One region of the Cylindrospermum stagnale PCC 7417 genome, then DNA from elsewhere that is predicted to be linked to it. Evidence: riboswitches for the same ligand, from Rfam matches in the RefSeq annotation. Region 1 holds a riboswitch; the other holds the start of a gene.

The links. Region 1 has a riboswitch for cyclic di-AMP ahead of CYLST_RS10590 (universal stress protein). Riboswitches for the same ligand answer to the same signal wherever they lie in the genome.
Region 2: linked by a shared signal. The riboswitch ahead of CYLST_RS07150 (glycosyltransferase) and the one ahead of CYLST_RS10590 (universal stress protein) in region 1 are both predicted to bind cyclic di-AMP.

Annotation. Positions count from the first base shown of each region.
Region 1 is NC_019757.1:2,612,969-2,620,576, forward strand. Features, by position in the region: gene CYLST_RS10570 (Uma2 family endonuclease) at 1-435, shown strand, start outside; gene pip (prolyl aminopeptidase) at 625-1,572, opposite strand; gene CYLST_RS10580 (aspartoacylase) at 1,882-2,766, shown strand; gene CYLST_RS10585 (hypothetical protein) at 2,951-3,151, opposite strand; gene CYLST_RS10590 (universal stress protein) at 3,447-4,091, opposite strand; cyclic di-AMP (ydaO/yuaA leader) riboswitch at 4,258-4,376, opposite strand; gene CYLST_RS10595 (ABC transporter ATP-binding protein) at 4,407-5,243, opposite strand; gene CYLST_RS10600 (ABC transporter substrate-binding protein) at 5,296-6,738, opposite strand; gene ntrB (nitrate ABC transporter permease) at 7,025-7,608, opposite strand, start outside.
Region 2 is NC_019757.1:1,709,656-1,719,398, reverse strand. Features, by position in the region: gene CYLST_RS07170 (GNAT family N-acetyltransferase) at 1-435, shown strand, start outside; gene CYLST_RS07165 (GNAT family N-acetyltransferase) at 647-1,081, shown strand; gene CYLST_RS07160 (cupin domain-containing protein) at 1,078-1,542, shown strand; gene CYLST_RS07155 (protein tyrosine phosphatase family protein) at 1,566-2,039, shown strand; cyclic di-AMP (ydaO/yuaA leader) riboswitch at 2,231-2,446, shown strand; gene CYLST_RS07150 (glycosyltransferase) at 2,594-3,871, shown strand; gene CYLST_RS07145 (phosphoribosyltransferase) at 4,262-4,927, shown strand; gene CYLST_RS07140 (hypothetical protein) at 4,945-5,133, shown strand; gene CYLST_RS07135 (RNA-guided endonuclease InsQ/TnpB family protein) at 5,768-6,988, opposite strand; gene CYLST_RS36720 (hypothetical protein) at 7,051-7,248, shown strand; gene CYLST_RS07125 (DUF4142 domain-containing protein) at 7,587-8,177, opposite strand; gene CYLST_RS07120 (pyridoxamine 5'-phosphate oxidase family protein) at 8,356-8,796, opposite strand; gene CYLST_RS07115 (cation-translocating P-type ATPase) at 9,383-9,743, shown strand, end outside.

The sequences.
Region 1 (7,608 bases):
TTACCCTTTAAAATCGAATTAAATAAATGGGGTCAAATTGTAATGAGTCCCGTAAAAATTAAACATTCTTTTTATCAAGGAAGAATCCAACGTTTATTAGAATCTTTCTTGCATACAGGAGAAGTTATGCCAGAATGTGCTATCAACACATCAGATGGGGTTAAAGTTGCTGATGTTGTCTGGTGTTCAGCAGAAAGATTTGCACTAATTGAAGATGAAGTATCAGCGTCTATTGCACCAGAAATTTGTATAGAAGTTAAGTCTAGCGGTAATACTTGGGACGAAATGGAATTTAAAAAGAATTTATATTTAGAAGCTAAAGCTATAGAAATTTGGTTATGTAATGAACAAGGTGAAATGAAATTTTATAATGAACAAGGTGAATTAGATAAATCTTTGTTAGTCCCTGAGTTTCCACAGAAAATAGAACGGTAAATAATTAATTAGATTGTCCTGATCTGGTTGTGAATAATAGACATCTCCGAGAATTAAATATGCGTTATCTGGAACCCTTGTAGAGACGTTCCATGGAACGTCTCTACTCTACATTCTTTTTCGGAGATGTCCAATAAAAAGCGATCGCGAAATGCGATCGCCATTTATCTCTGCAACCAAATAGGCGACTTACAAAAGAGCAAACTTATCTGTATAATCAATCAAAGCGCTGCGTATCCCTGGTTCACTCATCGAGTGTCCAGCATCAGGAACAACAATAAATTCAGCCTCCGGCCAAGCTTGGTGTAATTCCCAAGCCGATATCATCGGACAAACCACATCATAGCGTCCCTGAACAATTACAGCCGGAATGTGACGGATGCGGGATACATTCAAAAGTAATTGATTTTCTGATTCTAAAAATCCCTTATTCATAAAATAATGGCATTCTATCCGCGCAAAAGCCGCAGCAAATTTATCATCACCAAACTTTTGCTTGAGTTCTGGATCTACAAAAAGCTTACTTGTACTCCCCTCCCAAATTGACCAAGCACGCGCTGCTTCTAGTTGAATTTGCAAATCTGGACTAGTCAAGCGTTTATAATAAGCTGAAATCATATCCTCCCGTTCATCAAGAGGAATTGGTTTAAGATATTCTTCCCAAGCATCAGGAAAAATATAGCTAGCACCCTCTTGATAAAACCAGCGCAATTCTTTTTGTCTCAACATAAAAATGCCACGCAGAATTAAACCTGTGCAGCGAGAGGGATGGGTTTGACTGTAGGCTAATGACAGCGTACTCCCCCAACTACCACCAAATAATACCCACTTTTCAATACCTAAATATTCCCGCAATTTTTCGATATCACCGACTAAATCCCAAGTGGTATTTTCTCGCAATTCAGCATGGGGTTTACTTTGGCCACAACCGCGTTGATCAAACATTATCAAACGCCATTTTTCTGGGTGGAAATATTGCCGATAAAAGGGTGGACATCCACCACCAGGTCCACCATGTAGTAAAACAATTGGCTGTCCTTGGGGATTACCTGATTCTTCAAAATGAATAGTGTGGAGGTCAGAAACCTGTAAATTACCTTCTCGGTAGGGTTCGATTAATGGGTAAAGTTCTCGCATTTTAGAGATGTCGCTAAACAAGATATAGCAACAATTTATTCACAGATTTTTTATTTTTGCAATACAAAACCGCTCTAGGGTATCCCTAAAGCGGCTTTGTCACCAGACGTTATCTCAGAGGGGGTACATCTATCTGATGCCCTGCTTTCTGTATAAATGGTTCAGTATATAGCCCTATTCAATAAAATTTTGGCTGTTCCGGCAAAATTTCGGCATAACAAAAAAACTAGCTTGCGAAAATCCCCTGAGAAAGTTAAGTTACTCTAAAAACAGATTCCTCAATGGTTGCATTCCAGAGTTAGTGCCATGATGAACAAGATTAATCGAGTGGCAATTGTTGGCGGAACTCATGGCAATGAGTTCACCGGAGCTTATCTAATTCAAAAGTTTGCCCAGTTTCCTAAGCTAATTACCAGACCTAGTTTCGAGACTGTAACCCTGCTAGCAAACCCTAAAGCTTTTGCCGCCGGGAGACGATACATAGATCAAGATTTAAACCGTTGTTTTCTCCAGCAAAAACTGCAAGATCCAACTCTAGGAAGTTACGAAGAATTGCGAGCTAAATCAATTCAAAATATGCTGTTATCAAATCGAGATAAACAGGTAGATTTTATTTTAGATTTACACAGCACTACAAGTAATATGGGGCTGACAATTATTCTGGTAAACAGCCATCCCTTCAACTTGAAACTAGCTGCTTATTTGAGCCATGTCAACCCGTTAGTTAAAATTTATCGCTGTTCTTTCTCATCAGTTGTAGAAAATCCCTTCCTTAATTCCTTGTGTGAATTGGGTTTTGCAATAGAGGTTGGCCCTATTGCCCAAGGCATTTTAAAAGCAGATTTGTTTCAACAAACAGAAGAACTGGTGCATCAAGTTCTAGACTATCTTGAGCGGTTCAACGAAGGCAAAATTTTATCAACGGGGGAAACACTGTCAGTCTATCACCACTTGTCGAGCATAGACTACCCAAAACAAGAGGATGGTTCCATTTTGGGGATGATTCATCCACAACTGCAAGACAGAGATTATGAACCATTGAGTCCAGGAGAGCCAATGTTTCTCACCTTTGAGGGTAAAACGCTTGTTTATGAGGGAAAATCAACAGTTTGGCCTATTTTTATCAATGAAGCAGCTTATTACGAAAAGCTAATTGCTATGTGTTTAACTCAGAAACAGCAAATCAATCTCTAGGAAGTTGAAAAGTATTCTGCCCTATATCTTCAGAATGATTTACGAACTTAATTTGACCCATCCTTTAGATGGAGGGAACAGATTTGTAAACAAGATTTATTTATATATAGACTAGTCAGCTATTCCAATGTCTTTGTTCAAAGCCTCCGGTGATTTCCCTTCTCCGGAGGTCATTCTTCACTTTTTAGCTCCCCTTTTCAGGGCGATTGAGGGTAAGGTCTATATTGAACTCAACTGCAAACTTCTCTTCTATAGAAATCAACGAGAAATTATTAGGTATGATTTCTCGTTCTTGGTAGACTGTTTGTTTGCCAAAAGTTAGATCAGAGTTAAATTCTTTACTATCACTAAATAATTTCCGCAGTTGTGTAGATAATGCACCCATGATCGAGATATCCACTTGTCGAGGGCAGGGCTGTTTCATTCGACAAGCGGGGAGGCTTTGTCAATATCATTAGTGATAAATTTCGGGAATAAAATTCGGGAAAAACCTCCATTTCAACCCAGAAAATTAAAAGCAACCGCTAAGATCAACCCTTGACATTATGAGCCTTTGAATAAAGGAAACAGCCCTGCTATCCAAGGAGGGTTGGGGAGAATCTGCTTTAGCTTTTCATCACTAACCGAAAAGTATTGGGTGGTGTATTAGATATTTGCACCAACGGTCTGTTGACTGAAATTTATTCATCAATACAATTGGGAATACCCAAGACAGCGCAGGGGAAATTAGCACCTAATGTCTCAATCATCGGATGAGTAACAGATTTACAGCCCATAAACAGGATATCGGCAGCTTCTGATTCAACAACTTTTTTAAGTTCTGTACTAATACAGCCAAACCGCAAATGAGACTGGAAACCACCCTGCCATTCTTCAGCTAGAGTTCGTGCTTGCCAGAGAATTCTATCAGCTTGTTTGATGGGAGTTAAAGATTCTCGTTGTAGATGCGTGGCAATTGCCGTTAGTTTTGGTTGAGTTAGAACCTGTGTGACCGACTTTGAGATATCGCTAACCGGACACTCTAATGGCAATTGATTTTTGTCAAAGCTGAAGATATCTAAATACTGATTGCTAGGATTTTCTTCTACTACATAAACGGCTTGAACTGTGACCTGAGCGTTGGTAGCTAAACGCGTTTGATGAGCAATCCAAAAAGCGATATCTAGGGCTGTGTGACTGTTGGGTGAAGCATCGTAGGCAACAATTAAGTTGACTGATTTTGCTTTCGAGGTTCTTTTAGAAAAAGGTTTTTTTGGCTCAGGCAGCAATACCATTTGTTCAATTAAGTCATCTCGACCTATGGCACTTTGCAAGCGCGCTAACATTGGCTTAATTTTCACAGCTTTAACTTCTCTCTATGAAATGAATAACGAACGAGAAGCAGGCCAACCAATTATAGATTTTGGATTAAACGAAATAAACCGTAATCTAAAATCTCAAATTGATTAAGGAAACCCCAATAAAAACTGATATTACAGCCACTATTTTGGGGGTTCCTTCCATTGCCGACGGAGTTAGCTGACGGGCTAAGACTGGAAGGTGTCTCTCATTAAGATTAGCCCCATATTTTGGTTCCTCCGCTTCAAATTTAGATTTGATAAATTTGAATTAGGCTACCCACTTAAAAATGATAATCCATTTTACTCATCTTGAGTAAAATATCGGTCAAGAAAATTCAAGGCGTGGTTGCGAAGGTCAAAATATTCTTTTGTGTTTCGCATGGCACTACGATCGCGTGGACGCTCAAAGGGAACTTCTAAAATTTCTCCTATGTTAGCAGCTGGCCCATTGGTCATCAAAACGATGCGGTCAGACATATAAATTGCTTCGTCTACATCGTGAGTAATCATCATCACAGCTTGGCGATGATTTTCCCAGATATCCAATACCTGCCGCTGCAATTTAGAGCGAGTTAGTGCATCCAGTGCCCCGAAAGGTTCATCCATCAATAACATTTTTGGACGAATTGCCAAGGCTCTAGCAATACCCACCCGTTGTTTCATACCTCCAGAAATTTCATCGGGATACTTATCGGCTGCCGCTGTTAAGTTTACCATTGCCAAGTGTTCATTTACAAGGCTAATTTTTTCGGCACGACTAGCCTTTTTTATCACTTCATCTACAGCTAACCGGATATTTTCTCGCACAGTTAACCAAGGTAGCAGCGAATAATTCTGAAATACCATCATCCTCTCTGCACCTGGCTTGCGGATTTCTTTTCCATCTAGCCTTACTGAGCCAGAAGTAGCTTTTTCAAAACCGCCAATAATCTTAAGTAGTGTTGATTTGCCACAGCCAGAGTGACCAATGACAGAAATATACTCATCTTCATTAATTGTAAGATTCACACCATTGAGAACGACAAAATCATCTTTGTCTGGTGTCGGATATGACTTGATCAAATCTTCAATTTCTAAAAATCCATTACGGGTCATAACTTCTTGATAAGTATCTTCTGGAAATGAGGTATATTTCATGATCAAATTCTCCGGAAAAATTTAGTTATTAGTCACTATTGGCACTTGATACTTAAGACATGAATAAGCGAGTGGGCGCGTTAGCCCTGATGGTAAAACTATTGAGATATCCCACTGGATCACTGGGGTCAAAGCCTTTGTTATCGATGAATACTTCTGGAGGTTCGACTTTATAATCATTCTTGGGACACTCAATTCCCATTTCAGCGGCTATTTCCCGATATAAATCTGTTCTCCAGCCTTTTTCAGCTACTTCATTGGCATTTTTGGGAACAGTCTTGATCTGTCCCCAGCGAGCTGCTTGAGTCATCAGCCAGATACTTCTGGATCTCCATAAAAATGTTGAGTGTTCTCCTGGCTCTTGGGCGACGTTGCTAGGTATATCAAAGAAAATTGTCGTGTCAGCAGCTTTGATAGTGCGGTCTTTGCCATCAAACCCACCATAGTTGTAATTACCAAGAATTCCGGGAGCGGTAAACTTGGTGATGGGGTCGCCTGGATTTTTGGGTTTTGCACCGGTAAAGGAGCGGCCTGTAATCAGTTCGGCTACTTCTTGGCGGTTTTCCGGTTTGCTGCAATACTGGCAAGCTTCAATCATCGCCTTGACTAGGGAACGATAGGTTTTGGGATAGTTGTCGATGAAAGATTCCATCACCGCTAGCAGTCGATCTGGGTGTCCTGCCCAGACTTCTTTTCCTTGGGCAAAGGTGAAACCAATACCTTCATTACCTGTAATTGCTCTGGTGTTCCAAGGTTCCGCCACCATGTAAGCCTGCATCGCGTCGATTCTCATGTTGGTGAGCATTTGCGGTGGGGAAACGATAATCACCCGAAATTCCTTCAGGGGATCGACACCAGCGGCGGCGGCTACGTAGCGGACAAAGTATTCGTAAATGGCAGAACTCAGCACTACTGCCCAGATTTTTCTTTCTGGGGGCTGCTTGTCAAAGTAGTTCCGGAAATCGCGCCCAAAGGCTTCCAGCGCTCCATCACCATACTTTTGTTGGTATTCGTACCAGGGGCGTATCCCAAAATTCCACATATCTTTGTTCATCGTCATGGCGTTACCGTGGCGGTGAATTACCATAGCTGCACAAAGGGGGGCACGGCGTGCGCCTTCAGCACCAACTCTGGCATTGGTGACGGCACCGGATACTACAGGTGCAGCATCCAGACGACCAAAAATCAGCCCGTCGCGGGAGGTAGCCCAACTGGCTTCCCGATTGAGTTGGACGTTTAAACCGTATTTGCGGAAAAAACCTTTTTTCCAGGCGATCGCAAATGGCGCACAATCATTAACAGGCACATAACCAACGCTAATGTTGGGTTTTTCTAAGTCTTGGGGTCTGACTACTGGTTCCACAGCTAAGGCTTGTTCAGTTAGTCCTTTAACAGATTTATCTCCTGATATTCCACAAGAGGATAGGGATATTCCCGCTGTTGTTGCTCCTATTGCCTGAATAAAGTCCCGTCGAGTCCAATTATTTTCACTCATGGTTATAGCTATCAATTATTTATAAATAGGCTCGCGCCCAATACGGTTCAGATAAGATACCCCACGGGTTGACCCCCTTTTAAAGGAGCTAATGGAATCAAATATTTCCCCTTTTCAATGAGGTAATGAAACAATTTAGCCCCCTGCTTTTAAAGGAGAGTCAGTTGAAGAGCGTATTTTCCTAAGGTAGCCGCTTACTCATGTGACCAAAGTTGTGCGGACTGCCGAGAGAGTTGTACGAGCTGGCGTGGGTTGGAAGAATCATCTTGGCATCAGACAAATTTTGTTATTTAGAAGTTTTCGGACGGTGGGTGACTAACTCTTCAATTTTCCCCACAGCAAAATCCAGAATTAACCCAGTTACGCCAATTACCAACACAGCGAGAAAGACTGAACTAAGATTTAAACGGCTCCATTCATCCCAGACAAAAAAGCCGATTCCAACACCGCCGGTGAGCATTTCTACGGCGACAATTACCAACCAAGCAATTCCTAAACTAATTCGCAAACCTGTAAAAATATATGGCAAACTCGCTGGCCAAATAATTTTAGTAATCCGCCGCCAACTGGGCATTTCTAACACCCGTGCCACATCTAAATAATCTTGAGAAACGCTAGAAACTCCCAAAGCAGTATTAATAATTGTCGGCCAAAGGGAGGTAATGAAGATGACAAAAATAGCTGAAGGGTCTGCTAAATTGAAAATGGCTAAAGATATCGGCAACCAAGCTAGGGGCGATACGGGTTTAAAAATCTGAATGATCGGATTGAAAGCTAGCATTGCTTGTCTAGACATACCAATGCAGAATCCCAGGGGAATAGCAACTACTGCACCCAACAGAAACCCCACTAATACCCGCCGCAAACTTG
Region 2 (9,743 bases), 900 kb from region 1:
CAAATGTCAGAAGAAAACCTGACAATAAATGATGCCATGAATCATCCTGATTTGACCAAATATGTGAAAAACTGGGGCTGTGAAAATGATCTGGGTGTTGTTGCTACTTTATTAAGTAATCATCTGCCAGTAGGAGCAGCTTGGTTACGTTTGCTGACAGGTGAAAATCAGGGATATGGTTATGTTGATCACCAAACTCCAGAACTCGCAATCGCAGTTCTGCCCGAATATAGAAATCAAGGAATTGGCACACAGTTAATTAAGCATTTGTTACCAGCCGCTAAAGATTTTTATCCATCTATATCACTCAGTGTCAGAAGTTCAAACCCCGCCTTGTCTTTATATCAGCGATGCGGCTGGAAAATTGTGGATGGCAGCAATAGACTCAACCGTGTTGGTGGAATTTCATTCAAAATGAAATTAGATTTTGATTAAGCTAAATTTATGATCACTACTAGAGGTTTTTTTTTGCATTTGCGTAGTAAATTGTATAAAAAATAGCAATAAGTTAGTACAGAAATAACTATTAAACCACAGATGAATACAGTTGAATTTGTACCTCATCCAAATAATATTTGCTATACTTCTTGATGAGAGCTAAACAATTTTACAATTCATTGTCCCTGTTTTTAATTTAAACTTACTCATGAGTTATCAAATTATTCACCAGTTAACGGAAAACCAGATTTTAGAACTTGTGGAATTGTACAAAAACGAGTTTTGGAGTAAAAACCGCACATATCAAGGCGTTGTTAAGATGCTGGCAAACTCAAATATTATTATTGCTTTGGTAGATGAAAACGAACATTTGATTGGTTTTACTCGTGTTTTCACTGATTTTGTCTATCGGGCAATTATTTACGATGTAATTGTTAAGTCTACCCATAGAAAAATCGGTCTTGGTGCTAAATTACTAGATGCAGTGATGAATCATTCTCAGTTGAGTAAGATTGAACATATTTCTCTGTTCTGTTCACCGGAAATGGTTCCATTCTATCAACGCTGGGGCTTTATAAGTGCTGCGGGTAAATTTGAATTAATGTACCAACACAAACAATTACCTCAGGAAGAAACAAAATGATCATTAATCCAGAAAATGTCCCCAGTCGGACAAGTTCAATTTACCCCGCTGAATTTCAGCCTCTGGTAATAGGAAGAGTGAAACAGGCTTTAGGCAATGCGGCAGGATTGAGAAACTTTGGTGTTAATTTAGTTACTCTGGCACCAGGAAGCTGTTCTGCACTCAGACATTGGCACACGAAACAAGATGAGTTTATTTATCTTATTCAAGGTGAAGTGACTTTAGTTACTAATGCAGGAGAGCAAATCCTCAAACCAGGAATGATGGCTGGTTTTGCAGCAGGTAAAGCAGATGGACATCAACTGGTAAATCATTCTCAAGCATTGGTAGTGTATCTGGAAGTTGGGGATAGAACTGCTGATGATGAAGCTTACTATCCAGATGATGACTTGGTTGCCAAATCTGATGCCGGAGGTAATCGCATTTTCACACACCAAGATGGTGCTCTATACGAAACTTAAAACGAAATCAAAGATTTGAAAATATGTCTACGAATGGTATTGAAGATATATCCAATTTTCTCAAAATATCCGATGTAATTGCTACTTCTGGGCAACCAACAGCAAAACAGTTTGCCGTAATCAAACAGTCAGGATATCAATTAATTATAAATTTGGCACTGCCAACTTCAAATAATGCTTTATCTAATGAACAAGAAATTGTGGAATCTCAAGGTATGGAATATGTAAACATTCCTGTGCTTTGGGAAAATCCCACTATTGAGGATCTAACAGAGTTTTTTAGCCTCATGGCAACGAATGCTGATAAAAAAATATTTGTTCACTGTGCTGCCAATATGAGAGTTTCAGCTTTTATGTATCTTTATCGCCGCCTTCATCAAGGTATCAATGAGACAGAGGCAAGGCAAACTTTACATCAAGTTTGGATTCCTAATGAAATTTGGCACAAATTTATTGAGGAGGCAATTGAGTATTTATTTTCCTATACCTTTGGTTGAGGTACTGAGGTAAGCAACTCAACCAAAACTTTAGTAAGGTTTGATTCCACTGTCGTTCTACCTAACCGCTAATTGTTATTAACTTGGACACAAAATATACCGTGATTCAGATCACAATTATTTTGTGGTTCCTCTTGACTTTGCTGATGATCATACATTATTATTTAAGGGAATAAAAATCAGTCTGCCTAATCCATCATTTGCCTTAAAGATACATTATGTATCAAGGTAAATCGGGAACGGAGGAACCAGTTCTGGGGCGAATTTGCTAGAAAGAGAAAGCTAGAGTCAAAAGGATAACAATAATCAAACTTTATCCTTTCGACTTGGTACTTGATCTTTTTCCAGAAGGACATCTCTCAGTCCTAGCCCGTCAGCTAACTTCGTCGGCATTGAGAGGAGATTGAACGAGCAGCGTGATTATTACAAGTAATGCGTTGTTTTCGTCAGTATCCTTGGCTGGTAACTTTGCACTTCGTTGTGCCTGCCCTTGACTCTGAAGTAAATTCTGGCGTCTGAGGCAGGATATAGTTGCCTTGAGGTAAATATCGACTATGTACCACAGTCAAAAGTATCGCGTTGCCCTTATTTCCGTTGATGGTGATCCTACCGCAGACATAGGACAAGAAGAGGCAGGGGGACAAAACGTCTATGTGCGTCAAGTTGGTTATGCATTAGCCGAGCAGGGTTGGCAGGTGGATATGTTCACTCGCTTCAGTAGTTCTGAGCAAGCGGCGATTGTGCAACATAGCCCTAACTGTCGCACGATTCGGTTAAAGGCTGGGCCGGTCGAGTTTATTGGGCGGGATGATTTGTTTGCCCATCTACCAGAATTTGTCGCCGAATTCCGGCGATTCCAACAGCGTCAGGGATACCGTTACTCCCTAGTGCATACAAATTATTGGTTATCCTCTTGGGTAGGCATGGAATTGAAAAAGCATCAGCCGCTGATTCAAGTGCATACTTACCACTCTTTAGGAGCAGTTAAATATAGAACTATTGGCGATGTGCCCGTTATTGCTACCCAACGGTTAGCGGTGGAAAAAGCTTGTTTAGAGACTGTAGACCGTGTAGTTGCGACTAGTCCCCAAGAGCAGAAGCACATGCGGATACTTGTTTCCACCGGAGGGCGAACGGAAATGATCCCCTGTGGTACTGATATTGAGAAATTTGGTGGAATTGAGCGGTCTACAGCAAGGCAGATGTTGGGAATTGCCCCTGATGCGAAGATGGTTCTTTATGTTGGCCGCTTTGATCGCCGCAAAGGAATTGAAACTTTAGTGCGAGCTGTTGCTAAGTCTAGTTTTAGGGGTGAGGGGAAGCTGAAGCTGGTGATCGGTGGTGGTAGTCGTCCTGGCCAAAGTGATGGTTTCGAGCGCGATCGCATTTCTCGCATTGTTGCTGAACTGGGACTAGAAGACCAAACGATCTTTCCTGGTCGCTTAGATGATACCGTTCTCCCCTACTACTACGCCGCCGCTGATGTCTGCGTTGTGCCCAGTCATTACGAACCCTTTGGGTTAGTTCCTGTCGAAGCAATGGCCAGTCAAACACCTGTGGTAGCTAGTAATGTGGGTGGGTTGCAATTTACCGTCGTCCCGGAAGTGACAGGCTTACTTGTTCCTGCCAAAGATCAAGTAGGTTTTGCTGCTGCTATCGACCGGATACTCGCTAACCCAGCTTGGCGAGACGAGTTAGGTGTAGCTGGCAGACAACGGGTAGAAATTGCTTTTAGTTGGTATAGTGTCGCCTCCCGACTGACTCAGCTTTACACACATCTGCTGCCGCCAACTGCAACTAGATCTCAGAACCAACCTCAAATTGCTGCTTAACTTCTACCGAATGCAACACGTTGTCGGGGTAATCAATAGACAGCTTCGGAAAATAATCTAGAGCCGAGAATCCCTACCGATGGAAGGTCTTTACAAAGGTTCTGGATAACGCATATTTAATAGGACTTACGCATCAATTAACAAATGTAGGGGCAATTCATGAATTGCCCCTACGGTAAATCATGGGTTTTACGTCATTTTTGCGTAAGTCCTGTTTAAATTCGGTCGATGTCTAATATTGTTTTGCCCCTACAAATAGACTGTAATTACTCAACCATTAGACAGATATCTAGATTAACGATTTCGCTCCATTGGTCAGAGGGCAGGGATCTGTTAGCTTTATAGAATCAGTTCAGAAGATCAGAAAATAGTCACAAGCCGTGTGATGCCATGCTATTCCAAGACCGACGCTTGGCGGGTCAGTTCTTAGCTGGGGAATTAGCAGCTTATGCTAATCGTTCAGATGTAGTGGTTTTAGGATTGCCAAGGGGTGGTGTACCTGTCGCTTTTGAAGTTGCCAGAGCGATAAATGCACCCTTGGGTGTGTTAGTAGTACGGAAATTGGGTGTACCCGGTCAAAAAGAACTGGCAATGGGAGCGATCGCACCTGGTGGTGTGCGAGTACTCAACGAACAGATTATCAGCGAAGAAAATATCCCCGATGAAGCGATCGCGACAATGGCGCTGCAAGAACAGCGGGAGTTAGAACGACGAGAACGGCTTTATCAAGGAAATCGTCCTTCTCTAGATTTACAGGAACGCACTGTCATTTTAGTAGATGATGGTTTAGCCACGGGTGCAACTATGTTGGCAGCAATTGTGGCTGTAAGAAAACAGCAACCTGCTAAAATCGTGGTTGCAGTACCAGTCGCCGCTCCTCCAACTTACGAAGATTTAGCAGGATTGGTAGACGAAATCGCTTGCATCTCACAACCCAACCCCTTCTATAGTGTTGGTCTTTGGTACGAACAATTTCCGCAAATCACCGATGATGAAGTCTGTGATTTACTCGCCAAGGCGGCAAACAACGGTCAAAAATTATCCCTTGGGACGTAGACAAGCTGTCGAAAAATATGCGACACGAATTAAAAGAAACTGCTTCTCAACTACTGGCTGCAATGCTATCCAACCCCCACATTTACCCGCAAGTTAGTGATGAGGGAGGCTATGGCAAACTAGAACAGCAACTGATGATTGTAGCTGTGGAAATGGCGGAAAACTTAGTTCGGCATATTGAAAATAACCATCCTCAAGGTGAGTAGGAATTAAATTATTGCCGCCAAATTAACCTACATTAATTTTTTTATTAAAGCTATACCCTGGATAGCGATTGCCTTTGGCGCTGCGCTCCACGCGATCGCTACTTTAACTACACTAATCACAATTTTTTAGCTTTTCATCGTAGTGCAAATTAAGTGTTCTATAGATAAAGATAACTTATAGAAACAAAAATTTCAAAGGCATATTATTTTTTATTAAAAGAATAATATTGCTCCAAAAGTCTGTAATTAACAGGCTATTTAAGCTTAGAACTTGTCAAGTTAATATGCTGCAATTATTAACGGTTGCAAGCTAACTTATAGTTGGCACTGCATTCAAAAATAAGGAGAAAATATGATTGCGGAATTACAGTCCATCGCCTGTCTTCTAACATCTAATCCGCTGTCAACGGATGAAGTTGTTCGGAAGCTTGGTTCTGTGGCTCATGATTACGGCGGCAATGTTTTGGTCAGGCCATACGACCCTCAGTTCAAGGAGGCAAACGTGGTGCGGGAGATTGATAGAACTACTTATAAACCCTCAAACATTCCATCCGGGGTAGGGTTAACTCCTGTTAATCCACCACCAGTAGAAAAACTGGTGCAAGGCTTCGGGAAGGGTGACATACTCCTACACTTACTGCGAAGCAGAAGTGTAGGCTTCCAGGACAATCCGGCTATTGCTTAGGAGGCTCTTGGCTTTAAGAACGGAATGCCCTACCGCTCTATTTTTTATATTCAACGCTGCATTATGATCACGGTCAAGACTGCACCCACAATTAGGGCAATCGTGCCAGCGTTCATGCAGTTTTTTAGGAACTTTCACACCACAATTAGAGCAATATTGTGACGTACCTGATGGATTCACTGCGATTACCAATAACCCAGCATTTTCGGCTTTGGTTGTTAGAATTGACAGGAAGCTTGACCATCCAGCATCATGCACAGATTTTGCTAGCATCGAACTAGAAAGAGCTTTGACGTTTAAATCTTCGTGAACTATAACGTCATATTTTTTCAGTAGATTATTGGCAGTTTTAAAGTGAAAGTCTTTGCGCTTATCGGCTACTTTTTTGTGTTGTTTGGCAACTTGCTTGATAGATTTTTGGCGCCGATTACTTCCTTTTTTACGACGCGAAACACGCTTTTGAATGACGCGCAATCGCTTCTGAGATTTACGGTAATGCTGAGGGATTGGGACAACATCACCATTGGAAGTTGTCAAAAATTCCTTTAAGCCAAGGTCGATACCCGTGATTAAATCCGCATTGAAATCAGGCTTAATATTCGGGACTGTCGGATCTTCAAGACTCAAGGTCAAATAATAACCATCAGCTTTTTTTGTTACTGATGCGGTTTTAATTTTAAATCCGTCAGGTATTGGGCGATGCAAGATAACTTTAACTATGCCGAACATTGGTAAAGTTATTAAATTACCTTGCAAACACCCATCTTTCATCTGTGGATATGTAAATGTGCGATAACGGTCACGGGGCTTAAATCTCGGCTTACCACTACGTTTGCCATTGCTATCACCTTTTAAAAAACGGTCAAATGTCACCTTCACTCGTTTAACTATGTCCTGTAGAACCTGCGAGTAAATTTCACCGTACCAAGGATGAGTTTTTTTAAGCTGCGGTAGCGTTTTCTTTTGTGAATAATAGTCTGGGTTATCCCGCAATTCTGGTATATGGCAGACAATAGGACAGGCATTAATCGATGAACGATTACGCTCATACCAATCAAATCTATCAGCCAACAGATAGTTGTACTGAGCGCATAGCATAGCCAGCCATCTGTCTATCTCTAAGGCTTGTTTTGCTGTTGGTCGTAGTTTGTATTGGTACGCTGTCCTCACTTGTCTATCCTCAACTATCAAGACTATAATCCCATAAAAGTGACAACAACGGGTAGACAAATGTGAAAACTACTAGATTAAATGTCAGGATGTCTGAGCGTAGATTGAACAAACTTCACTCTTATGCTGTAATGAAAGATAAAACAGTCACGCAGATAGTAGAAGACTGGGTTGATAGACTGCCAAATCTACTTGTGTTGAGCGGAGTCGAAACAGAGAGTGTTAAAAATAACGCTGACCCCCTTAGAGTCAAGGAATAGCGGATTGAATTAGTCGGAGGTCGCGTTATTTTTAACCACCTTATATCTCACCACAGAAGGTCGTACCGTTTCAGTGGGAGGCTTACGGCGAAATAGCTAAACGAGTTGCTTACAATAGACATCTCCCACAGCAGATAATTTTTCACCTTAATCTGCCTGGACAACCATACACGGTGGCTCTGATTGCTCAGGTCAAGTATAACCGAGCTATGAGGATCACATTACGACGGGACAAACAAACGCTTGTAGAGAAAAGTTCAGTTTTATTGCATTGTCGTTAGTGTTCTGTTGACACACACCCCCGAAGTCCAGCACGGGGGCTTGACGCTTCATGAGTCCTAGGCAACTGCTCTCCGGCACGCTAGGCCAATGCCACCCCCCGTTCCGCTAGGTGTCACAGATTTACCCGTGATGGAACGAGCGAGCTGCAAATGCTCTTGCAGCGTCGGCAAAGTTTTAGCCGCCCAAGCTTTTAAGTCCGGATCATTTCCTTGCTGGGACTGACGCTGGAACAGAGACACATCCTTAGTGTGATCTGCAATCATGTGGTTCATATATGCTTTGTCAAAAGCCGCGCCTGAAAGCTTTGATAACTCAGCTTTCACCTTGCTGTTGTCTTCACCGATATCTTGCGGTATAGTTAGACCCTTTTGGGCTGCTAATTCTTGGAGTTCTTTGTTCATTTGCGTATGATCTTCTACCATCCGCTGTCCAAACTGTTTTACCTGAACTTTTGCCGCCCGTTGAGATGCCAATTCACCGAGTTCTACTTCTGCTGTACTGTCCTGACCAGCCTTGGTGAGAAATTGCCTATCTGAAGCGCTGAGTGGGTTCTGAGTCAATCTAACAGTAATTGGATTTGGCTGGGCTGTAGTTACATTTTTATCAGATGTACCAATAATAATGCTAATGACTACAAGGCCAGCCATGGCTATTTTCTGTATTCTCATGACTAAATATCCTCACTGATAAAGTTTTTTCAGAACTACCACTGCTTATAGGTGTTTGCATCATGCTGCCATATTGAACATTTCTAATTAACAATACTTAATTTAGCGAGTTCAATTACAGAATGTTACAACTTAAAAAGCGTGGTAGGTGAACAAACTAAATAATTTTTTGTGGTTGAGAACTGGATCGATTATCCCAATAATCAGCTTTATTGATGTTCACTTTGAGCAAAGCAATATCAGGCTCTTCTAGTCCTTTAGGAAACCAAGTTTGCAGTTCTGGCTGCCATAGCTGTTGTAGCTTATTGTGGTCTGTCACCAGTTGAGCCGTTCCGGAAATAGAAATATATTGTTGTTTTTCAAGTGAAGAAAAACTGACATTCACCTGTTGGCGGTGTTGAATTTCCAACACTTTATGAGATCTGGCATCAGTGAAAAACCAAAGTACGCCCTCAAAGTCAATCTCATTATTCACGAACATGGGGCGACTGTGCAAGCTGCCATCTTCATCGACTGTGGTTAACATCCCAAAGCCAATGTCTTTAATAAGTTTATCCAGTTGATAAAACTGTTGGTTTCTGTCTGTAGAAGTTGTCATTTACTCACTCACATTTTGCTGCTAATTGGTCTCAAATGGGAGTTGATAATTACAACCATTATTCTAGAATGTTTGTGATAGCTCCCACGACCAAGATTAACATTTTAATTTCCCGATTGCCTGGTTCCAAAGGTGGAGTTACGCTGAGATTAGTTTTATTGCTTATAACCATAGGCATATTTCATCGGTCAGAGTAACCGGTATTTTTGCTCTTGAGCTAAGGAGAAATTGTATTGTGTTTTTACACCAGCTTAAAAATGCCTCTATAACTTTAGGCTGATGAAGTTGGTAATTAATTTAATTAAACTGGCATGTTTAGCAATTCTATTTGATCAAGAAGTAAAGTCAGGCAAGAAGCATAGGGGTAGAGGTGAAACTCTAGGTGTATGCTAGTTTTAAGCGCATAACGCTCTCTTCGCTAACCAAAATCCTACAGTAATCCTATTGTTTACCTATGTGTTTCCTGCAAATAATTTAAAATTGGATCTACATTCGCTCTATAAACATAGAATATAATGAATCTAAATCTACTCAATTAAAGCAAGTTTTGGAAGTTTTTAGGGCATTACTAGGAGCAAGAACTGCTGTGATTCAAGCAATACACACCAAAGTCAAGGGGAGAGCTAGATATAAAGTAGATGAACTTGATCATTCACCAGAGCTAAAAGTATACTTGGAGCGATGCCTTGTAACTGACTCAGATATAATTTATGCGTCTGCTAACCCGTTGACTAGCAATATACTGGTGATTTTTACAGAAAAATATACCTGTAAACAAATTGCATCAATAATTTATAAAATTGTTTTAGATTTTCCCAAAAATGGTAGACTGATTCAGTCAAAAAAATTAGCCAAGGCGGCAAATAAAAGTAAAATATCCGCAGTCAATATCCACGAGCAAGAAAGAAAAAGCTGGCATTTAATGGCAGCAGATAGCGTTTTAAGTA